One region of the Paraburkholderia sp. RCC_158 genome, then DNA from elsewhere that is predicted to be linked to it. Evidence: riboswitches for the same ligand, from Rfam matches in the RefSeq annotation. Region 1 holds a riboswitch; the other holds the start of a gene.
What was found. A riboswitch is a leader RNA that binds a small molecule or an ion and turns the genes downstream of it on or off. The one in region 1 is predicted to bind manganese.
Positions count from the first base shown of each region.

Region 2: it holds a riboswitch for manganese, as region 1 does, so the genes downstream of both, AB6809_RS04690 (TMEM165/GDT1 family protein) here and AB6809_RS19325 (sodium:calcium antiporter) in region 1, are expected to answer to the same signal.

Region 1 is NZ_JBFUPM010000009.1:140,966-153,173, forward strand. It holds gene AB6809_RS19285 (aldo/keto reductase) at 1-673, opposite strand, end outside; gene AB6809_RS19290 (flagellin) at 936-2,108, shown strand; gene fliD (flagellar filament capping protein FliD) at 2,246-3,772, shown strand; gene AB6809_RS19300 (flagellar protein FliT) at 3,790-4,089, shown strand; gene AB6809_RS19305 (tetratricopeptide repeat protein) at 4,307-6,682, shown strand; gene AB6809_RS19310 (DegT/DnrJ/EryC1/StrS family aminotransferase) at 6,721-7,866, shown strand; gene AB6809_RS19315 (acetyltransferase) at 7,969-8,706, opposite strand; gene AB6809_RS19320 (acetyltransferase) at 8,804-9,466, opposite strand; gene AB6809_RS19325 (sodium:calcium antiporter) at 9,720-10,730, opposite strand; yybP-ykoY riboswitch at 10,876-11,068, opposite strand; gene AB6809_RS19330 (outer membrane protein) at 11,223-11,705, opposite strand.
Region 2 is NZ_JBFUPM010000002.1:64,413-76,620, reverse strand. It holds gene AB6809_RS04740 (outer membrane lipoprotein carrier protein LolA) at 1-465, opposite strand, end outside; gene AB6809_RS04735 (thioesterase family protein) at 453-884, opposite strand; gene hutH (histidine ammonia-lyase) at 881-2,494, opposite strand; gene AB6809_RS04725 (glycosyltransferase) at 2,481-4,205, opposite strand; gene AB6809_RS04720 (AMP-binding protein) at 4,205-5,911, opposite strand; gene AB6809_RS04715 (membrane protein) at 5,911-6,573, opposite strand; gene AB6809_RS04710 (acyl carrier protein) at 6,573-6,830, opposite strand; gene AB6809_RS04705 (phosphopantetheine-binding protein) at 6,827-7,126, opposite strand; gene AB6809_RS04700 (1-acyl-sn-glycerol-3-phosphate acyltransferase) at 7,101-7,895, opposite strand; gene AB6809_RS04695 (beta-ketoacyl synthase chain length factor) at 7,879-8,580, opposite strand; yybP-ykoY riboswitch at 9,102-9,319, shown strand; gene AB6809_RS04690 (TMEM165/GDT1 family protein) at 9,331-9,903, shown strand; gene AB6809_RS04685 (DUF4136 domain-containing protein) at 9,979-10,677, opposite strand; gene pepN (aminopeptidase N) at 10,948-12,208, shown strand, end outside.

The DNA.
Region 1 (12,208 bases):
CCTTCGAGCGATATTTCCCGGAGAAAAATCCGCTCGCGAGACTCCAGTACACGACCACGCCGAGCTGATAGGCGAGCGCCACCGGCTCCAGATCGGTCTCATATCCGGCGCGATCGTACAGGTTGTACTCCGGCTGCAACACCTGATATTCCGGCAGCCCATGCTGACGGGAGAGCGCCAGCGCCTCCTCCACACGCGCGCCGCTGTAGTTGGACGCGCCGATCACCCGCACCTTGCCCGCCTCGATCAGCCGCTGATACGCGCCGAGCGTCTCGGCAAGCGGCGTCGCGGTGTCGTCGTCGTGGGAAAAATAGATGTCGATGTAATCGGTCTGCAAGCGCCGCAGCGAATCTTCGACGGCTGCCTGAATGTTCGCGGCCGAGAGCCCCTTGCGCTGCGGATGCTTCGACACTTTGGTCGCGAGCACGATCCTGTCGCGCTTGCCGCTACGCTGAAACCACTTGCCGATGATCGCCTCCGACTCACCGCCGTGGTTGCCCGGCGCCCAGGCGGAATACACGTCGGCGGTGTCGATGAAGTCCAGCCCGGCGTCGACGAACGCGTCGAGAATCGAAAACGAAGTCGCTTCGTCGGCGGTCCAGCCGAATACATTGCCGCCGAACATAAGCGGTGCGACTTGCAATTCAGAGTGTCCAATGCGGCGCTTTTGCATGATTTCTCCCGGCTTTATCGCAAGAGAAAAAGAGGATACGCCGCCTTTTCAAATCCCGCAGCGCGCCTGGCGGATGAGCCTCAAACGCTTGTCCGGCGCGGCTCGCGCGCCCCGCCCGGCAAGCAAATCGGTGTGCGATTACAGAAAGTTCCTCAAGTTTTTAGGAGGGCCGTCAACCTTCACTGAGGCGGCCAGCAATGAACGAAGCTTCCGCCGATGCCAATATGGCGTATTGGGCTCAGGCTTATTTAGGAGATTTTCCATGCTCGGAATCAATAGCAATATCAACTCGCTGGTTGCACAGCAAAACCTCAGCGGCTCGCAAAGCGCCCTGTCGCAAGCCATCACCCGCCTGTCGTCGGGCAAGCGCATCAACAGCGCGGCTGACGATGCAGCAGGTCTGGCGATTTCGACCCGTATGCAAACCCAGATCAACGGTCTGGGCCAGGGCGTGTCGAACGCGAACGACGGCGTGTCGCTGATTCAGACGGCGTCGAGCGCGCTGTCCTCGCTGACTTCCAGCCTGCAACGTATCCGTACGCTGGCTGTGCAGGCTTCGACCGGCACGATGTCGTCGTCGGACCAGGCAGCGCTGCAGAAGGAAGTTGCGCAGCAAATCCAGGAAGTGAACCGTATCGCGTCGCAAACGACGTACAACGGCACGAACATTCTGGACGGCTCGGCTGGTATCGTCGGCTTCCAGGTTGGCGCGAACGTCGGTCAGACGATCAACCTCGACCTGTCGAAGAGCATGTCGGCCGCTAGCCTCGGCAGCGGTTCGCTGGCAACCGGCCAACTGGCTGGCACGATCAGCAACCTGAACATCGACGCAGCGACGGGCGCAGCAGCAACGTCGACGCCGAGCGCGAACATCATCACGTCGATCAACGTGCTGTCGGACGGTCATGGTGGCTTCAGCTTCACCGACCAGAACGGTTCGGCGATCAGCTCGGCAGCCGCTAGCACGATTTTCTCGGCAGGTGCACAGACGAACGCTACGCTGGGCGCTCCGGTCACGACGCTGACGATGAACACGGCTGCATACGACCAGACGAACGCAGCGCTGGACAAGTCGGTTCTCGCCGCAACGGCACAGATCGGCGCAGTCAACGCGTCGAACACCTCGGTGTCGAAGCTGGACATCAGCACGGTCAGCGGTGCGAACGTGGCAATGGTCGCAATCGACAACGCCTTGACCGCGGTCAGCAACCTGCAAGCAAGTCTCGGTGCAGCACAGAACCGTTTCAGCGCGATTGCAACGTCGCAGCAAGCTGAAGCAACCGACCTGTCGTCGGCACAATCGCAGATCACCGACGCGAACTTCGCGCAGGAAACTGCTAACCTCTCGAAGGCTCAAGTGCTGCAACAAGCTGGTATCTCGGTTCTGGCGCAAGCCAACTCGCAGCCGCAGCAAGTTCTGAAGCTGCTCCAGTAATAGCTTCTGAAGTTTGACCGGACCTCGCGCTTCACCGCGCGTTGTCCGGTTTTTAGCGTTTCGATGGAAGGCTCGCCTTCCATCCAGCATTTCTGTTACGCCCATCACGCATCAACACGGACGCACGGAGCATTTTCATGTCAACGATTACGAGTTCATCGGCGGCGAGCGCGGCATCAGCGACTGTCGCAGCCGACAATGCAGCCCTGCAGCAGGCCATGCAGTCGGTCATCACGGGCGCGACGGGCAATTCGTCGCTGGACGTGTCGACGCTCGTCACGGCTCTCGTAAATTCGAAGACTGCCGGCCAGGTTGCCGCGTTGACGGCGCAACAAAGCTCGGACAACACCCAGATTTCCGCATTCGGCACGCTTTCGGCCGCGCTTGGCGCGCTGGAAACGGGCCTCACTTCGCTGTCCAACGGCGGACTCCAGAATACTTTTACCGCGACCTTGAGCGGCGGCACCGGCATCACCGCGACTGCCACCACGGGCGCGGTCGCCGGCAGCTACAGCGTCGCGGTCTCGCAGGTCGCGGCGTCGCAGGCGCTGTCGTCGTCGGCTTTCACGGCTAGCCAGGCGCTCGGTACGGGCACGCTGTCGCTCTCGCTCGGCAGCAAGTCGTTTGACGTGTCGATCACGAGCAGCAACAACACCGTTGCCGGCATCGCCGCCGCAATCAACAGCGCGACCGGCAACCCGGGCATCACGGCGACTGTCGTGAACGGCACTGACGGCGCCCACCTCGTGCTCGCGTCGAGCACGACCGGCGCGTCCAACACGATCAGCGTGGCGGTCGGCAACCTGAGCGGCGATAACGGCCTGTCGAGCCTCGGCGTGACGTCGACGGCCAGTACGACGGGCGGCCAGTCGACCATCACGTCGGCCAACAACGCGAGCGCGTGGACACAAAGCACGGCTGCACAAGACGCCGAGTTCAAGATCAACGGCATTGCCGCGTCGAGCTCGACCAACTCGGTCACGAGCGCGATCGCGGGCGTGACGCTAAACCTGACGTCGGCCGCGGTGACGACCCCCGCGACCACGCAAACGCTGACGGTTGCAGCGGACACCACCTCGCAGGCCAGCGCGATCAACAACTTCGTGTCGCTCTACAACACGGTCGTGACGACCATGGGCACGCTCGCGCAATACACGCAGGGCGCGACGACGCAGGGTCCGTTGCTCGGCGATTCCACGCTCAACACGATCAAGAACGCGCTTTCGTCGATTGTCGCGAGCGGCGTGAAGAACGGCAGCACGTCGCAGAGCCTCGGCTCGATCGGTATCTCGCTGCAAGCCGACGGCACGCTGCAGGTGGATAGCGCGGCGCTCACCAACGCATTGCAGAACAACTCGTCGACGGTGGCCTCGCTGTTCAATTCGACCAACGGCATCGGCGCGCAGTTGAGCACCAGCATCACCAATTTCACGAAGACAGGCGGCATGATCGACGTGCGGACCACCGCGCTGAACTCCGACCTGAAGAGCATCCAGACACAACAGACGAGCCTGAACGACTACATTGCGCAGCTGACGAGCCAATACTCGGCGCAGTTCACGGCGCTCAATACGTTGATGGCGACGATGAACAACAACTCGCAGTACCTGACGCAATTGTTCGGCGGCACGAATAGCGCCGGCGCACTCGCGACCAACAAGTAACGACACGGAGAACGCACATGGAGTCCTCTGCCCTGATCGGGAAAGTGCTGGCGCTGACCGGCGAAATCGAGCAAGCGGCCGCGCTGGCCGACTGGCCCGAAGCCGCGCGGCTCGCCGAAATCCGCTCGCCGCTGATCATGTCGCTCGACGCGCAGCAGGTGCAAGGCTCGCTCGACGTGATCCGTTCGATCGTCGCGCGCGACGCGGCCCTTTACGCCAATGCGCAAACCACGCAAGTGGAATTGCAGGCCGAATTCACGGCCGCGATGCGCCGCGCGAGCGCCGTCGACAAGTATCAGAAAACGGCGTTGCTGTAAGCCGATAAGCGGCGCAAAGACGCCTTAACCGTATAACCAACAACAACTGCGCACCGGAGTAAAGCTGCGCTCGTTGCACCCTCGCCCGCCTTGCGCGGGCGTTTCTTTTTGTGCTTCGTAATCAGGTGAATTGGTGGCCATTTTGCCGTCACTTCCACCCTTCACGGCGCGAATTCGGACTTGATAATCCAACGTACAGCTTCCTCGTGCGAGCATCATGTCCATCCAATTCCAGTTCCCGACGTCCCAGCCTCTCACTCCTGAACAGCAGCGTGCTCAGGACATCGCTCTCGTCATGCAGAGCGCCATCGAGCAATATCACAAGGGTGAGATCGACGACGCGCGCGCGCTGTTCGAAGCCATTCTCGAGGCCATGCCGGAGCATCCGGACGCGAACTACAACCTCGGCGTGATCAAGGTCCAGACGAACCGCGCCGCCGAAGCCGTTCCGCACTTCGAGGTCGCGCTAGGCGTGAGACCGTCCAACGGACAGTATTGGGTCGCCTATATCAATGCGCTGTTCGAAAGCAATCAGTTAGCAGCCGCATGGACCGCGGTGGAGCTGGCACAACAGCAGGGCGTTCAAGGCCCCGCGATGAATAGCCTGATTCATCAGTTGGCGCAGCCGGAAAAGCGGATGGAAATCAAAGTCAATGCGCATCCGGACGCTGTGCAAGACGTGAATCTGGTCATCGGCGAAGCGGCCGAGGAGCCGGCAAAAATCGCGCGCGTACCGTTGAGCGCGGCTCAGCATCGTGCAGCATCGGCCGCGGAGATTCAAAAGCACAACGCGCTGGTGCACAAGGGCAATTTCCCGGAAGCCATCAAGCTCGCTCGCAAGCTGACCGCTCGCTACCCGAAAGACATCCAGAGTTGGCGTGCGCTCTCCATTTCGCTTCACAAGAACAATCAATTCCGCGAAGTACTCGAAGCGTCGCGCAAAGGCGTGGAGCTGGATCCCACTGACATGATTTGCCGATTACTGCTCGCCGATACATCGCGCCACACCGGCGCGCTGGACGAAGCCGAACGGCACGCACGGCAACTTATCGCCATTGCGCCGGATCACGCAGAGGCACATCGGATTCTCGGCGTCACGCTGGTCGCGCTTGGACGGCGGGCGGAGGCGATTGCGTCATGCATGCGAGCCGCACAGCTTGCACCGCGCTCGGCTTCTGTACACAGTTCGCTGGGCAACGTGTATCTCGGCATCGGCGCTATCGCGGAAGCCGAAGCCGCGCTGCGCACCGCGCTTGAAATCGAGCCTGCCAATAGCAACGCACGCACGAATTTGCTGTTCTGCCTGACGCACAGCAATACGATCAGCAAGGCCGCGTTCCTTAAGGAACACAGGTTATTCGGGGAAATGCACGACGTTCCCGCCATCGTTGCGAGCCGCCGTTACACCAATCGACGTGATCCCGAGCGCAAGCTGCGCATCGCTTTCGTTTCCGGCGACTTTTGCAATCATGCGGCGGCTTACTATCTTCTGCCCGTCGTGCAGCATTTGACCCATGACCCCGAGCTATCGCTTCACTTCTATTACACCTTTGGGGTGAATGACCACCTTACCGAGAAGCTTCGCGCACACGCCGACTCGTGGCACGCGGTGGCCGATCTTAGCGATGCGGCGCTGAGCAAAAAGATTGCCGATGACGGAATCGATATTGTCATCGATCTTTCGGGGCATACGGCGCATTCGCGAATCATTGCGCTCGCACACAAGCCCGCGCCTATTCAGGCGTCGTGGATCGGCTATCCAGCCACCACCGGAATGACCGCATTCGATTACTACCTGTCGGATCGGTTCATCACGCCTCCCGCGCAATTCGAGGATCAGTTCGTCGAAAAACTGGCGCTGCTGCCCGCGATCGCTCCGTTCATGCCGCCGCCGAACTGCCCGCCCGTGAATGCGTTGCCCGCACTTCATAAAGGCTATGTCACGTACGGCAGCTTCAACCGGCTGAACAAGCTGAGTCAGGAAGTTATCGCACTCTGGAGCGTCATTCTGCGCGCCGAGCCGTCCTCGCGAATGGTGATTGGCGCGATCTCGAGCAAGCTGGACGAGCCGACATATCTGGAATGGTTCGCTGCCGAAGGCATCACCGCCGACCGGCTGACGTTTTGCCCGCGCGGGTCGCTGCCTCTTTACATGCAGCAGCACCACCAGGTCGACCTCTGCCTCGATACGTTCCCCTACACGGGCTCGACCACGACGCTCAACGCGCTATGGATGGGAGTCCCAACGATCACGATGCCCGGCATATCGATGCCGAGCCGCGGAGGCGCCTGCTGGCTCGAGCACGTTGGACTCGAACAGTTCATCGTGCGCGACAAGGAAGATTTTGTCCGCAAGAGTCTCGAGTTGACTCGCGATCTGGACGCGCTCAACGAACTTCGAATCGGCATGCGCGAGCGCTGCCTGAACTCCGTTCCATTCCAGCCGGAGAAGGTCGCGGCGGGTCTGTCGATTGCGCTGCGCACCATGTGGAAGCGTTGGTGCGCGGATCAAACGCCTACCGCCTTCGAAGCGACCTTGCCGGCTGACTGGTCCCCGTCGCCTGCTGCGCTTTCGACGGACGCGGTGATCTAACGAGCCGCGCGCTGCACCTACTAGCGAAGAACCCAATCATGAACGCAAGCCTGCCTGCTGGAGCTGTTTCGGCGCTGACAGAAGAAACCATCTTTGTCACGCAACCTTATCTGTCGCCGCTTGACGACTTCATTCCGTATCTTCGCGAGATCTGGGACAGCAAGGTGCTGACTAACGGCGGCCCGTTTCACCAACGGCTCGAGGCGGCGCTCGAGGAGTATCTCGGCGTCGACCACCTTGCGCTGTTTTCGAACGGCACGCTGGGTCTCGTTACTGCATTGCAGGCGCTGCGCATTACGGGCGAGGTGATCACAACGCCCTATTCTTTCGTGGCAACCGCGCATTCGCTCCTCTGGAACGGCATCAAGCCCGTTTTCGTCGACGTCGATCCGCACACGCTGAACATGGACCCGCGAAAGATCGAGGCCGCCATCACGCCGCAGACTACGGCGATCCTGCCGGTGCATTGCTATGGTTATCCTTGCGACACCGAAGCCATTCAGAAGATCGCCGACAACTACAACCTCAAGGTCATCTACGACGCGGCTCACGCATTTGGTGTGCGCACGGGCGGCGGCAGCGTTCTTCGCCACGGCGATCTCTCCGTTCTGAGTTTTCACGCGACGAAGATCTTCAACACATTCGAAGGCGGCGCGATCATTTGCCCGGATGCAAAGACCAAACAGCGGGTCAACCACCTGAAGAACTTCGGTTTCGTCGACGAGACGACGGTGGTCGCGCCCGGCATTAACGGCAAGATGAGCGAGGTCAATGCCGCGTTCGGCCTTCTGCAATTGAAGAATATCGATGAAGCATTAGCCAGTCGACGCGATATCGCTTCCCAGTACTGCGCGCTGCTTTCCGATGTGCCAGGCATCCGTTGCCTGCCGGCCTGCGACAGCCCCATTGCGAATCGCGCTTACTTCCCGATTCTCGTCGAAGACGATTTTCCGTGCAGTCGCGACGCGTTGTTCGAGAGATTGCGTCAGCACAAGATCATCGTGCGCCGCTATTTTTATCCGCTGATCTCGGATTTCCCCATGTATCGCGGTCTCGTCAGCGCCAACCCCGCCAACCTTCCGGTCGCAGCCGATGCGGCGAGGAAAGTGCTGTGTCTGCCGATTTACCCCGGTCTTTCCACTGCGAACGTGGAACGGATCGTCGATATCATCAAGACGTATTAAAAGCAGCACGCTCTCTTGTGAACTCCAGATACAAAAGAGCACTCGACGCAGGACATGCGTCGAGTGCTCTTTGTTTGTGTCAGGAAAGAAGCCCGCCAGTAATTACAAGGTCTGCTGAGACTGTTCACGCACAGTCGCCAGTTCGGCGGCTTTCGCCCGCTGAAGCTCACCGAGTACTTCGAGCGCACGCCCCTCGTCCGCCGTGAGATCGACAACGAACGCATCGTTATTGTCTTTGATCCACTGCAGCGACATGTCCCACCATGCCAGCTCCAGCAAGCGCTCCCGTACTTTTTCCGAAAAACGGAAACGCAGCAGCCGCGCCGGCGAGCCCGCATAGATACCATACGGTTCGCTGCGGAAGTTCGGCGGTATCAGCGAGCGCGCACCGATAACGCATCCGCTTTCGATGACGCTGCCGCCCAGGAATACAGCCTCGTCGCCGATCCACACATCGTTATGAATAACGGTGTCAGCGTATTGCGGCATCATTGCATTGGTGAGACCGTTGCCGTAGATGCTGAACATGGTCGTCGATATGGTCTTCGTTTCATGCTGGGCGTTCAGAATGAACTTGAGCCCCATACCGCCTGCAACGTTCTTTCCAATCACCAGCTTCTGCGCATGGCCGTCGTATCTGGCGACCGAACCCACGCCGAGAACACTGCATCGGCCGATATGAAACACTCCGTCGGAGGCCTCTTCATCCAGCCAGTTCCTGAAGAAGTTGTTAGGGATGGTCGAGAAAGCCCCGTCCCGGTAGCCGATCACAATGAAATGCTTCGATAGAGGATGAGTCGGCACGACGCCGATGCTGTCATCCGACGTAACAACGTTCATATAAATCCAGTGCGTGTTGAGGTTTAGTGCACGATGACTTTATTGCCGCATGGAACTGCCGGGCAAGTTGTAGACAGGGTGAACGTAGGGCCTGCATTCACAGATAGCGGGCCCCGGCAACCCTGTCGCGCACCTTCCTGGCGGGACTGCCGTAGACGACCGAATACGGCTCGACGTCCCTCAGAACGGTAGCTCCCGCGCCAACGATGCTGTGCTCTCCGACGTTGATGCCGTGGCGAAGCACTGCGCCGATGCTAATGGCGGAATACGCACCGATCCGGCAGTTGCCACCGGTTATCGCTCCGGGCGCCAGGCTCGAAAACTCGTCCATCACAGAGTCGTGATCCAGAGACGAGTTCGTGTTCAGAATACAGAACTGGCCTACGCGACAGTCGGGATTAACGACCGCTCCAGCCATCACTACACTGCCCGCCCCGACCGTTGTGCCGCGACCAATCGTGGCCCGCGGATGAATGGCATTCATGAACTGCAGTTGGGGGCAAAGCGCCCCGACCTTCGCCGCCACTTTCGAGCGGACGACGTTGTCGCCGATTGCAATGATGGTGCCTTGCAGATCGTGTTCAGCCACGAGACGGGGAAGATCGGCTTCGCCGCCTAGCACTGGATAGTCGAGCGTCCGTTCACCAACGTTGCGGTATGCGTCGATTAACCCGGCAATGCTGTGCTTTCCTTCCTGCTCGACAATATCGATGACGACTTTTGCATGGCCGCCCGATCCGACGATGACAATGTGGCTCATACCCGCCTCCGCGGACTTGCTCGACTGGTTCCCTGCCGCTTGATGCATCGACAACATGCGCGAATAATGCGCCGCGCAACGGTGATTTCGTCGGCGGCGCTAGTCGAGATCCATGTCGCAATGGTTTGTGAAATTATGCCGTCGTCCCGCATCGCGCGATTCCGGGAGTTAGCGAGAGAAAAGCCGTTAGATCGATGTATTGGGCGGGAGCATCGCCGCGGCTTGTGATTCGCCGGCGGCGTGGCTCGAACGCCTAACGGCTTAGCGTGATCGCCAGATAAGCGGCGTACAGCGCGCCGCAGACCAGCAGCGCCCACACGGGCGCGCCGTGCTCTCGCGCGTTGAGCCGCAGCCAGCCCGCCGCGACCAGCGTGATGACGATGCCCGTCACCACCTCGATGCGCGGCGTCCACGGCGTCAGCAGAATGCCGATAGCGGGCAACAAGGTGCCCTGAAACACCATCGCGCCCGTGATGTTGCCGAACGCCAGCGTGTCCTTGCCGCGGCGAATCCACAGGATGCTGTTGACCTTCTCCGGCAACTCCGTGGCGATCGGAATGATCAGCAGCGACAGCAGCAGCGGCGACACGCCGACCACCGCGGACACGCCCCGCACGCCGTGGATGAAACCCTCCGCGCCCCACACGAGCAGCGCGACCGCGATCAGCAGTTGGACGGCGATCGTCGCGAGGTTGGTCGGCACGCCGAGGCGCGCGAGCATCATCTTTCCGGGCGCTTCGGTGCCGTGGCCTGCATCGACGAGATCGTTCGACGCGCGGAAGGTCGCCACGACATACGCGACATACACGCCGACGAGCGCGACGCTGAAGAGCGCGCGCACGATGCGCTGCTCATGCGGCACATACATGGCCGCGGCGGCCAGCAGGAACGCAAAGAGGAAATAGTTGAGATCGCGAGTGAAGCCCGAACGCTCCGGCGCGACGCGTCCGCCGACGCCGCGCGAGCGCAGCACGGCGAGCGTCATCAGAAAGGTAGACAGCGTGGACAGCATCAACGGTGCGCCGAGAATCGCGCCCACGCCGATTTCCTCGTTGACGGCACGATCGCTCGTCCCGCCGACAATCGCTATCAGCGGCACGAGCGTCTCGGGCAACGCGGTGCCGACTGCAGCGAACAACGAGCCGGTCACGCCTTCGGATATCTTAAGCCGCTCGCCGAGATGCTCGAGCGCGTTGGTGAAAAGCTCGGCCGCCACGAGGATGACGACCAGCATGATGGCCAATTCGATGAGAAGACCGGTCATGCGCGGCTCCGTGCATCGAAGGGATTGACGTGATCGACGTGATTGACGTGATGGACCGAAAACGTGCGGCGCGGCAGATCGCGCGACAGCAAGTTGAGCAGAAGACGAGGAGATTGAACAGCGCGGGATTTCACAGCGGCTCCGAGGTCGGACGTAAGACGAACCATGACGCACCGCGACCCGTCCGACCAGAACGAAGCAGTGCGCCAATGGTCTCGCCAAACCGACCCGGTCGAACGCGCCATGACCCGCAGGCCAAGTATGTTGACGCGCTCTCCTTCACGCGATGCCGCTATGCCGCGATGCGTGAAGGAAGGCTACTCCCCAGTGACCCGGGGATTTTAGCGGGAGTGGGCGGAGGCAACAAGCCTTCGGGAAGAAGCTTGTTGACTGTGTTGGCCGCGAGCCGAGCTTTTACTGCGTGCCAAGCGTGGTGCCCATGCAGCTTGCGCAGTGGTCTGTTTTCTCGCCGCGCGCAAGCTCATCGAGTCATTAATTGAAGTGATACTGGACGCCTACCGTGAAGCTATTGTTTGTTCTCTTCGTGCCGTCGTGATGGCTCGAGTCCGTGGTCCATTCGGCGACCGCACTGACATGCTCCGCGAACTTGTAGTCCACGCCGAGGCCCCAATGGAACCGCGTATCGGGGTCGTCGCCCGTGAAGCCGGCGCGAATGTAGGGCATGAACTGGTTAAACGGCATGCCGAATTTGGCGTCGATTCCGGCGTCCTTGAAGGTGGTGGAGCCGTGGTGCAAATCCGCGAAAGCCTCGGCTCCTACCACGAACCGCTGCACGTCGAAGTTGTATCCGGCGGTGAAGCCCGGAAACACCGTGTTATGCGACGCCTTGTTGAATGCGCCCGATGCATCCGAATTATTGACGCCTAGCTTGAAACCAACATAAGGACCGGCGAACTGGCTTGCGCCCGCTTGCGGCGCCGCTTGTGCGCAAGGAATCTGCGAAAGAAGAACCACCGATGCCGCGAGAATTGATCTGGTTATTTTGTGCATGAATTGCAAATAAAGCTCTTAGTCCGGCGAGTGATCTCGCAATGCCTGTCGCACTGGAATGCGAAAGGGTCGGCGTAGGCCGACGCGCAACTATTCCCATATCGATGGGAATTGCATAGGCAGCGCGCGCCGATTCAGCGAATGGATGAGAACGATCTGAAATTTCAGCGAAGAGGTGAGGCGGGGGCTAGGAGGCGTGTGGGTGGGGCAGCGCGTCGGGCGAGTTCGAGTTGTTTTGGCGGTTTGTCGATGGTACTGCGGGACCACGCTTTCGAGCACGACAGCCGGATCTGCTCCGCCTAAGGTCTACGAAACGTCTCTCCACGCACGACCGGAGACTGAGTACGCCAAGGTCCCGTACCCGCTGGGTCCTGTATGATCCTACGCGACTCGCGTGCAACAACCCGGAACCCGGGCGCCCCAGGCAGCCTTCCGATAGCTTGCAAATAGATAGTTGCTCTATTGCT
Region 2 (12,208 bases), on a different contig from region 1:
CTCTACGTCGAATTGCGAATACAGTGCGGACAGATCGCCGCCGAGCATCGCGCGCATCATCTTCGAGACTTGCGCGACGCCGCGCGTGCCCTGCGCGCTGTGCGTGGTGACACGCTGACCGTTGGCGTTGACTTCGGCGACGCCTGCATCGGTAATCACATACGTGGCTTTGTACGGCGTCGCGATTTGCCAGATCACGCCGCGCTCGCGCACGAACAGCAGCGAGCCGGTGCTGACGAGCGGCTGCTTCATCGCGGCGAGTGTCTGCGTCTGCGTGAACTGCGCGCGCACGCCCTTGGCCGCGGCAAGGTGCGATGCGATCTGCGAGACGAGTGCGGGGTTGCCGTCAGTGGATGCCGCCGAAGCCGGCGATGCGGCCACGCTCAACGCGCCCGAAAGCGCGAGAGCGCATAGCGCGTTGCATAGCGCTTTGCTTAGTGGCCCGTAGCAATTCATGCTGCCCATACGCGCTCCAGTTTCTCGAACACGACGGGCGGCGACACGAATTGCAATTCCTGCGTCGCGGCATCGACAGCCACCTGAATCGTGTAGCCCTTCGTGAGCCGCGTGCCCGACGCGCAATCGACGATTTCATAGCCTATTTTCAGGCGGTTTTCGTGTTCGAGCAGTTGCGCGCGCACGTCGAGTTTCTGGCCGTAGGTTGCCGGACGCACGTACTTCAAGTGCGCTTCGACAATCGGCCACAGATAACCCGACGCCTGCATTTCGCGGTAGTCGTAATCGAACGCGCGCAACAGCGCCGCACGGCCGATCTCGAAGTACTTCAGATAATGGCCGTGCCAGCACACGTTCATTGCATCGACGTCGTGAAACGGCACTTCGACCGCCGCGCTCGCGCTCAATACCTTGCGGGCGGCGCTCATGCTTCTGAGCCTCCGCGATAGTCGTGCAGCAACTCGCAGGCGGCGATGCGCGCGGTCAGTGCGCGCAGATCAGATTCGAGCGCGCGGTCATCGTCGACGAAAGGCGATTGTGCGCCGACGTTTTCCACGAACGTTTGCAACGGCGCGGGCACCGGCGTCGCACTGTCGATTCGCAGGCGCAACTGCGCCGCCTGCACGGTGGCAAGCGTATGCGCGGCCGCGACCTGCTCGGTCAATTCGAGCACACGCAGGCAGTCGCGCGCGGCGATCGTGCCCATGCTGACCTTGTCCTGATTGTGAGCTTCGGTCGAACGCGAAAACACGCTGGCGGGCATCGTGTTCTTCAGCGCCTCCGCCGTCCACGCGGACGACGAAATCTGCACGGCCTTGAAGCCGTGATTGATGGCCGCACGCGCGGGCGCTGCGCCGCTCAGGTTGCGCGGCAAACCGTTGTTGAAGTTCACGTCGACGAGCAGCGCCAGTTGCCGGTCCATCAGGTCGGCGAGATTCGCGACGGCCACTTTCAGCGAGTCCATCGCGAACGCAATATGGCCGCCGTAGAAGTTGCCGCCATGCAAAACACGTTCGTTGTCGGGGTCAATCAGCGGGTTGTCGTTCGCACTGTTCAGTTCGTTTTCGATGTCGCGGCGCACCCAGCTCAGCGCATCGCGCGCGACGCCGATCACGTGCGGCGCGCAGCGAATCGAATAGCGGTCCTGCAAGCGGTGACCCGGCGTATCGTCGCGTCCTTCGAGATCGGCGCGAATCCAGGCGGCGGCTTCGGCCTGGCCCGCATGCGGCTTCACTTCGAAGAGCGTCGCGTCGAAATGCGCGGCGCGGCCGTCGAGCGCGACGGTGCACAGCGCGGTCAGGCGCGCGGCGAGCCGCGTCAGATGGTCGGCGCGCGCGAACGCGAGGCACGCGAGTCCGGTCATCACCGCGGTGCCGTTCATCAGCGCAAGGCCTTCTTTGGGCGCGAGCGTGAGCGGCGTGTGTCCGAGTTCGCTCCACACTTCGCGCACGTCGCGCAGGCGTCCTTCGAACATGACTTCGCGTTCGCCCGCGAGTGCGGCGGCCACATACGAAAGCGGCGTGAGATCGCCGCTCGCGCCGACCGAGCCTTCGGCCGGAATGCGCGGCAATACGCGATGATTGACGAGGTCCGCGAGACGTTCGAGCAGCACGGGGCGCACGCCCGAAAAACCGTACGCGAGTGAGTTCAGACGCGCGGCGATGACGGCAAGCGTCTCGCCGTCGTCGAGATACCGGCCCATGCCGCAGCCGTGATAACGCGTGAGTTGCAGCGGCAAGGCTTCGACGAGTTCCATCGGCACGTCGACCACGCAGGCGTCGCCGTAACCGGTGTTGACGCCGTAGACCGTCGCGCCCGCCGCGAGATGGCGGCGCAAGAAATCCGCGCCGCGTTGAATGCGCGCGCGCCACTCGGGGTCCGTATTCAATGCGACCGGCGCGCGATGCTGCGCGATCGCGACGACGTCCTCAATAGTCAGCTTGCGTGCGCCGATCACCACCGGAGCCGCGTTGCCGCCGCGATTTGAAACCGCTTGCACGCCGGCATCCGGCGCGTCGATCAGATCATGTTCGGCCATTCGCGCCTCGCTTGGGGCTGGCCCAGAAATCGAAGAAGTTGAACCATTGATAAGGTGCCTTGCGGCAATAGTGTTCGAGACGCGCGGCATAACGCTGCGCCCACGCGGCGAGATGCTGCGTGCGTTCGCGCCGCGGCAATTCGATGCGCTCCGCGAACGGCTCGAAGTAAAGACGATAACCGCCCTGCTCTTTCAGGCAGAAGAAGAGATACACGGGACAGCCGAGCGCATGCGCGAGCACGTACGGTCCCTGCGCGAAGGGCGCATCGGCGCCGAGAAAGCGCGCCTGGGTGGTGCGGCCCGCTTCGTGCGCGGGCACGCGGTCGCCGACAATCACGAGCAGTTCGCCGGCGTCGACACGCTGCTGCATCAGCATCGCCGTTTCAGGCCCGAAGTCCGCGACTTCGAGCAGATGCCGCGCGAACTCGCTGTTCGCCGACGCGAGCACGCTATTGAAGCGCCGCGCATGTTCCGTATAGACGACAGCCGTGACTTTCGCGTAGGCGCCCTGCGCGGCGAGCGCACGCGTCATCTCCAGATTGCCGAGATGCGCGCCGATCACCAGCGCGCCCTTGCCGCTCGCGACCAATGCTTCGAACGCCGAAGGATCTTCGAACTTGACGTCGGCATTGTTGACGCAGCCGGACCACGCGGCGAGCTTGTCGAAGCCCGATTGCGCGAACGCCAGCATGTGTCGATACGCGGACAGCCAGCCGGGTCGCGGCGTCTCGCCATGCGGCGCGGCCTCGCGCAAACGCGTGAAGTAATTGGCCGAGGCCTCGCGCGCGGCACGTCCCGTCAGCAGAAAATACGCGACGATCGGATGCAGCCATAGCGCGGTGAAACGTCGGCCGAACAGCTTGCAACTGAGCGCGAGCAACGACATGCCGAGGTGACTGCCCCGCTCCGCGATACGCCACCAGTCCTGCGCGTTCGGCTCGCTTTGCACGGCTGCGAGCACGGCGCGGCGCGGCATGAACTTGTGCGCGACGAGCATCGGCAGACGCAGCAGCATGCCGCACACGAGCCGCGTATGACTGCGGCTGATGCGCACGTTGTCCCACAGCACGTCGAAATGCGAGACGCCGTCGCTCGCATACGTGACGCGCGTGGGAATCGCGCGAAACGCGGCGCGCCGCCAATACAGGCGCACCAGAATCTCAATGTCGAAGTCCATGCGTGTGGGCAACTGCACGCTGTCGATCAACTCGCACGCGAGCGCAAGCGGATAGAGGCGAAAGCCGCACATCGAATCGCGGATGGTGAGCGACAGCGTTTCGATCCACACCCACACGTGCGTCAGATAACGGCCGTAGAGTCGCGCTTTCGGCACGCTCTCGTCATACACCGGACGGCCCAGAATGACCGCGCCGGGTTCGGCGCGCGCGGCTTCGACGAAACGCGGCACGTCATTGGCGTCGTGCTGGCCGTCCGCGTCGATCTGCAACGCGTGCGTGTACTTCGCATCGCGCGCGGCGCGCAGGCCCGCCATCACCGCCGCGCCTTTGCCGCCGTTGACCGGCAGACGCAGCAGCGAGACTTGCTGCACGTATTGCTGTGCAAGCTCGGCGAGCACCTGTTGGGTGGCTTCGTCGCTGCCGTCGTCGACGATGAAAATCGGCAAGCCGTGCACCGCGAGATGCGCGACGGTCGCGCCGATCGCGTCCTTGTGGTTGTAGATCGGGATCACGATGCAGGGAGCGAAATTCATCACGCGCTCTCCCGATAAACGATCACGCCCGATGCGCAATCGCGCTCGTTCACGCGGTACGCAAACTGCACGCGCTGACGCGCGCTATCGTGCGCGAGCGTCAGCTTCAACACCGCGCCGGGCGACACCGGCGCCATGAACTTCAACCGGTCGACGGACGCGACGCTGTGCGCGCACGGCAGTTGTTCGGCGGCCAGACGCACAGCCCAATCGACCTGCACGACGCCCGGCAGAATCGGCAGACCGGGAAAATGGCCGGCGAAATGAATCAGCGTGGGCGGCACGCGCAGTTCGTAGTGCAGCGTGTCGCCTGCGCGCGCTTCGGCGAGCAGCTCGAAACCTTCGGCGCGCGGCTCGAACGCCGCGGCAACCGCGGACACCGGCAGCTTGCCGCGCGCGTCGAACGGCAACGCGAGACGGAAGCGCCAATGACGCGGCAACACCACCGCGTCGAAGTAATCGGCGAGATGGCGACGCAGGTTTTGCGCGAGGACCACGCGGCCTTCGTCGCGCAAAGCGTCGTTGCCCGCTCCCGTCAACGCGACGACCGCGCCGACGCGCTCACGCGCGCCGCCTTCGAGCGGCGCGATTGCCGCTTGCATCACATACGGATGCAGCGCGAGACGCGCTTCGAGTTCCGGCAGCGACACACGCTTGCCGTCGAGCTTCAGCACGCGATCGAGACGGCCCTGCAAACGGAAACGGCCTTGCGCGTCGAACGCGATCTTGTCGTCGGTGCGATGCCAGCCGCCATGGTCGAGATGCGGCGAGCGCACGTTGAGCGCGCCGTCTTCGTCGCAACGCACTTCGATGCCGGTCGTCGCTTGCCATGCATCGGTCTGGTCCTGACGACGCCATGCAATGCCGCCCGTTTCCGTGCTGCCGTAGATTTCGAGCGGCGCGGCGCCGTAAGCCGCCGCGTATTGCTGCGCGGCTTCGAGCGCGAGCGGACCGCCCGACGAAAAAACCGCGCGCGGCGCGGGCGTCAACGCGGCGAAGCCTGGCAGCGCGGGCCAGCGCGACAACTGCGCGGGCGTCGATACGATCACGGCTGCGCCGCATTGCGCGATCTGCGTTTGCAGATGCAGCGGTTCGATGCTGATCTCGCGATCGAATGCGCGGCCGGCGGCAAGCGGCCACATCACGCGAAACAGCAGACCGTAGATATGGTGATGCGGCACGCTCGCGAGCATGGTCGCGTCGCCGACGAGCGCGCCCCACTGCTTCTCGAGCGTGTGCACTTCGGCGTTGAACTGCGCGAGCGTTTTGCGGATCGGCTTCGGACGGCCGCTGCTGCCCGAGGTGTAGAGCGTGAGCGGCGCTTGCGGGTCGATGTTTTTGTCGAGCGCGGACGCGGCCGCCTCGGCTTGCGCATCGGCTTGCGCATGCAACTGCAGCGTCGCGTCGGTCAGCACGACGTCGTACGCGTCGGCGAGATCGGCAAGATAGCCGGGCGTCGCGTTCGCCGGAATCACCGGCTCCTTGCCGCACGCGAAGAGCGCGAACAACGCGCACGCGAAATCGAACGGATCGTCGATACACAGTGCATAGCGTTGCGCCGCTTGCGATTGCACCAGCGCAACGAGCGCCGCGACGCGCGCGCGAAACGCGGCGCGATCGAGCAGCGCCGTGCGATCGCGGCAAACGGCAACGCGTGAAGCGGCGGCATCGAGCGGAACGGACAACAGGTCGTGCAACGCGATCATCACGCCGCCTCCGAACGCGCGGCTCGCGGCAGCACGACGAGATAGCGCCACACGACCTCGGCGATCAGCAGCACACCGATCAGCAGATAAGCAATCGCGCCGTTATACAGCGACCAGCTTGCGCGGCTCCAGTAGAGCGCGGTATACGCGGAAAAAGCACCGTTCAGTAGAAAGAACACACACCACACCTGAGTGACGCGCCGCGTGTGGCGCACTGCGCCCGGCGGCAAGTCGGGCTTGCCGAGGCGCGCAAATTTTTCGATCATCGACGGACCGCGCACGAGCGTCGCGCCGAACGCGATCAGGAGCCCGAGATTGACGAGCGACGGATAGAGGCGCAACAGCAGCTCGCTGTTGGTGAGCACGATGGCCGCCGACGCGCAGCTCAGCAAGCCGACCACGGTCCAGTCGATGGCGGAAAGACGCCGCAGCGAAGTCGCGACCGCACCGCTGCCGGCCCAGCGCTGCAGCCACAGAATCGCAAACAGCATGCAGCCGACGTAACGCGGCGTGTCCCAACGCCACGCGCACAGAATCAACGCGGGATACGCGAGCTTCACCAGCACTTGCACGATCGCCTTCAGCCAATGGCGTTCAGCCGCGGACGAAGCGCTTGCGGCGGGCTGATCGGCCGCCCGTGTGCGCGAACGCACTGCCGGCATCAGCCTTGAGCCGCCAGCAGCGATTCGACCGCGCCGATCACGTCGCCGACCGTGCGCACCGATTTGAACTCTTCCGGCTTGATGCGGCGCCCGGTCATTTCCTGGAGCTTGATCGCGAGATCGACCGCGTCGATGCTGTCCAGATCGAGGTCTTCGAACAGATGCGCGTCGGGTGTCACGCGTTCCGGCTCGATTGCGAAGTTCTCTTTAAAGATGGCGCGGATGCGTTCAAGAATCTCTGCCTCGGACACGGTCATTCCCCTTTGCTGTTGGTTTCGTTCGCGGCGTGCGCCGCTTCGCGCTGACTTGCCACCAGCGCGGCCAGCGTGCTGATGGAGCGAAAGTGCTCGCGCGTGCGGTCGTCGTTTGCCGCAATGGTCAATTGATATTGTTTGCGCAGCACGATGCCGATTTCCAGTGCGTCGATCGAATCGAGACCGATACCGTCGGTATCGAACAACGGTGCGTCGTCGTCGATATCGGCGGGGCTCAGGTCTTCCAGATCGAGTGCCTCGATCAGAAGCTGCTTAATTTCCAGTTTTAAAGAATCCATAATCGAACAGGTGCCGGGTAATGTGTGCTTCGACGGCGCTCGTCACGCTGCGCGCAGCGAGAGCCGGTGTTGTGTCGTCTGCCGCGAGCCGCTCGACGCCGAGCGGCTCCAGCACGTTCACGCGCATGCGGAACGCTCGCGCCGGCACGTCGTACCAGCGCATCTGTTTCGTGAACGCGGGCGGATCGCAATCCATCAGCACCGGCACGATCGGCGCGTCCACCTTCAGCGCCATGTGCGCGAAGCCGCGCGAAAACGCATGCAGCCGGTTGCGCGCGGGACTGCGCGTGCCTTCGGGAAAAATGATCATCGTATAGCCTGCCGCGAGCTGCCTTGCGCCTGCTTCGACGAGCTCCGCGGGATCGGCGTTGCTCACGTATTCCGCCGAACGCACGATGCCCCAGAAACACGGGTTGCTCCAATGCGCGTTTTTCACGACGCAGCATGCGTGCGGCGTGAGCGAAAGCAGCACCATCACGTCGAGGTAGGTCGGGTGGTTGGCCACCACGATCGACGGACCGCGCGCGCGCAGCGCCTCGCCGCCCGACACTTCGAGCTTCATCACGCCGATCAGTTGCAACGCGCCGACGAGCGCGCGGAAAAACCAGTGGATGATGCTCGTCACCGCGAACTGCCGCGACGCACGATGCGGCCACAGCCACGCGAGCGGAAACACCAGCACCGAAAACAGCACGCCGCAGATGCCGAACACGACGAAAGCCATGCCCGTGGCGAAGAATCGCCACGTGTAGTCAAGCCGCGCGGTCATGCCACTCCCACTGCCAAAGGACGCCGGCGCCTTGCCAGGCCGCGGGCTCGCCGGTTTCAAGACAATGCAGCAGCGCCTGGCTTTGCGTGGCGAAGCGGGTTGCTGCGGGCTCCGAATCGTGCAGGCCCGGCGATGCGGACCGTGTACAGACCAGATGGCCGAGCGCCGTTTCGTTACTCAAGAGCAGCGCGATCGCGCCGCCCTGCACTTCATCGTCGATCGTTCCGTATGCGGAGTCGACCGGTTCGTCGGCGTAGACCAGCAGCACCGGTGACGCCGATTGCGTTGCGTGTTGCGCATACGCCTCGAGCAGCGCATAGCCGAGCGTTTCCGGGCCCGCCGAAATGGCGCTCGCCGCCGAGCGGTCGCCGCGCGCGATGCCGAATACGCCCGTCATCGCATTGAGCACCGAGAGGCTGAAGGCCGTCGGCGACACCGGCTCGCCGGAGCTGATGGCGCGCAGGATCTCCGTGGTGCGGCGCAGTTCGCCGTGCCGCGACGCGAACACGACGCGCGCCTCGTCGGCCCCGGCGCAATCGTGCGCCACCTTCAGCGCGGCTTTCGAGAGCGTGCTGAGACGCCGCCGCACGATCGGTTCGATAAAACCGATGTCGGGTGCGGCGGTGGTGGCAGCAGGCCAGCTAGACCAGCGAGCGACCGGAATGGTCCAGTGCGGATCGGGCATATCGGTGTTCGCGCGTTGAAGCAAGGAGAGGCTGAAGCGCCTGACGGAATACGCAGCCGTCACAGCGTATGCGCGCCGCGCGGACCGGCAATTTCCAGCCGGGGGACAATCCAGACTTCTTTTGTAGGGTTCAGCGAATTAACGGCACTTTGGCCCGATTATTTAGGCCATTGACGATTGGCCGTGTAGTTTGGCTCAGGCTTCCTTAGTCGCCGGAATCATACTGAATATTCTGAATTAAATCAGCCACAAAAGACGTATCCATCTGTATCCGTCTCGCGTTTACGACGCTAATTTGAGTGCTATGGCGATTTGCAGAAATTTCCCATCTTGGCCTGGGAATATCCCTACGTCTGTAGGTTTTTGGGAATTCGACTGTCAGAAGGTCGCGTTCGCAAAGAGAATCCCCTGGATACTTTCAATTAACTTTCTGCGACGACTGTTGCAGTCGAATACATGCGATCCGATTTCACGCGAATTCTGCTCCGGCAGAACGGCCGCGCGGCGACGCCTGCTATAATCCGTCCCTCATTGGGGAGTAGCCGCCCCGCGCCACGTTCGCCCGGCATCTAGCCGGGCTCGCAACAACGTGCGCTCGCGGGGGCGCCTGTCAACAGACTTGGCCGTCATGGCCGTGGCAGCCGCAGCCTCTGGCCTGGCGAGACCGATGACCCACACCCCGCCGCAATTGGGCCCGGCGTGTCGTGGGTCGTCGCTCGTTCATTTCCCGGCCCGCGGATTCCAACCCACGTGTTCCACGCTTTCCTCATTTCCACCGGAGCGGTCGCGCTCGCCGAAATCGGCGACAAGACGCAGCTGCTGTCGCTCGTGCTCGCCGCGCGTTATCGCAAGCCGATGCCGATCATCCTCGGCGTGCTGGTCGCGACGCTCGTCAATCACGCGGGCGCGGGCGCGCTCGGCGCGTGGCTCGGCTCGCTGCTCACGCCGGCCATCATGCGCTGGGCGCTGGCCATTTCATTCATCGGCATGGGTTTGTGGATTCTCGTGCCCGACAAGCTCGACGACGAAGAAGCCAACACGAACCGCACGCATCTTGGCGTGTTCGGCGCGACTGTCGTGGCCTTCTTCCTCGCGGAAATGGGCGACAAGACGCAGATCGCGACGGTTGCGCTCGCCGCGCGCTTTCACGACTTCTTCGGCGTGGTGGCGGGCACCACGCTCGGCATGATGATCGCCAACGTCCCGGCGATCCTGCTCGGCGACCGCTTCGCGCACCGTCTGCCGACCGGCATCGTGCACGGCATCGCCGCCGTGCTGTTCGTGGTTCTCGGAACGATGGCGCTGTTCGGCGGCGGGCTCTGACGAAGGTGCGCGATGCCGGCATTTGCCGGATCGCGCTCTTGTCACGCTTTTATCGCGCTTGCGGTTGCGTCGCGGTCATTGCACGGCTTTCGCGCCCGACGCTGCAGCCGGCGACGCGGCGGCAGCCGGCGCCGCCGTTTCGTTGGAAGCACCGGCGCTGTTGCCGAGCGGAATCTTGACGGTGCGCACGACGCCGTTGCCGAGCGGGAAGTCGGCAAGCGCACTGCGCGCCAGATACGGCATGGCTCTCACCAGCGACGACTCGCCGCCCGAGTTGCGCGCGGTCACGTTGTAGACCTCCTTGCCCGTCGCGCGCTCGGTGATCCGCACGCCGAGCAGATGCGTGAAGATCGGATAGCTCTGGTTCACGTAGCCGGCGGGAAACGGACCCCACGGGCCCCACGGATCGTACGGACGGCCCCAGCCCCAGTAAGGCGCCGGCCACGGGTTGTAGTAGACCGGCTCGGCCACCGTCACCATGTCCGAGCGGATTCCATACGAGAGCCCGACGAGATAGCGCGCGTCGTTAGGGTCGACCTGACGGAACGCATGCGTGGCGAGTTCGTTGGCGACGATGCGCTCATAGGTCGTCAGCTCGAGATTGTTCCGCTGGTCGGGCTCGCGTGTGAACGCGTAGGTGCGGGCCGCGTCGCTGCCGCTCCAGTCGGAGAACGCGGTGACCTGCGTGGTCACGTAGGTCGTGCAGCCGGACAGCAGCACGCTCAGTGCCGCGAGCAGCAACATGGCGCGGCGCGTCCAGATATTCGTTGTCATGGTCTACCTCGTGAAGCGTTTCTGTTCGTTCGTCTTTCATTGTACGTATGACCGTCGATCGCGCCGCGCCGTTCCGCGCCCTTCCGCTCCCACGCCGCAGGAGCTTGAGCGTGAGCAAGAGCGGTGCGGGCGTCCGAGCGCGCATCGGCCGAACGGCTATCTGAAAAGCGCGCGCCGCACGATTGCCCGAGGCTTTGTACAATGGCTCGACAAGCCCGGCTCGCGTGTCTTCGTGCGCCGGCCGCTCGAGTCCCATCACTACAGAACGCCATGGCCGATACCGCAACGCCCAATGTGATCCGCCGCGCCGATTATGCGCCGCCCGCTTTTCTGATCGACACCGTCGCGCTCGAGTTCGATCTGCTGCCCGAACGCACGGTCGTGAAGAACACGATGCGCGTGCGCCGCAATCCGGACGCCGCGCGCGCGCCGCATCTCGGACTGATGGGCGAACAACTGGAGTTCGTCGGCGCGACGCTCGACGGTCAGCCGTTCGCCAACGCGCATCCGCACGAACACGGCCTGCTGCTCGATAACGTGCCCGACAGCTTCGAGCTCACGCTCACCAGCATCTGCAATCCGGCCGCGAATACGACGCTCTCGGGCCTGTACGTGTCGAGCGGAAACTTCTTTACGCAGTGCGAGGCCGAGGGCTTTCGGCGCATCACCTATTTCCTCGACCGGCCGGACGTGATGTCGACCTACACGGTCACGCTGCGAGCCAGCAAGGCCGATTATCCGGTGCTGCTGTCGAACGGCAATCTGCTCGAGGAAGGCGATCTGCCGGACGGCCGTCATTTCGCGCGCTGGGAAGATCCGTTCAGGAAGCCGAGCTATCTGTTCGCGCTTGTCGCCGGCAAGCTCGTTGCTCTCGAAGAGCGTGTGAAAACCGGCTCGGGCAAGGAAAAGCTGCTGCAGGTGTGGGTCGAGCCGCACGATCTCGACAAGACCCGTCACGCGATGGATTCGCTGATCAATTCGATCCGCTGGGACGAACAACGCTTCGGCCTCGAACTCGATCTCGACCGCTTCATGATCGTCGCGGTGAGCGACTTCAACATGGGCGCGATGGAAAACAAGGGGCTCAACATCTTCAACACGAAGTACGTGCTGGCGAACCCGGAAACGGCGACCGACACGGACTTCGCGAACATCGAGGCGGTGGTCGGCCACGAGTATTTCCATAACTGGACCGGCAACCGCGTGACCTGCCGCGACTGGTTCCAGTTGAGCCTGAAGGAAGGCCTGACCGTGTTCCGCGATCAGGAATTCTCCGCCGACATGGCCGCCGGACTGACCAGCAGCGGCGACGAAGCGGCGCGCGCGACCAAGCGCATTGAAGACGTGCGCGTGCTCCGCCAGATGCAGTTCGCCGAAGACGCCGGCCCGATGGCTCACCCGGTGCGCCCGGAAAGCTACGTCGAGATCAACAACTTCTACACGATGACCGTCTACGAAAAAGGCTCGGAAGTCGTGCGGATGTATCAGACGCTGTTCGGCCGCGACGGTTTTCGCAAGGGCATGGACCTGT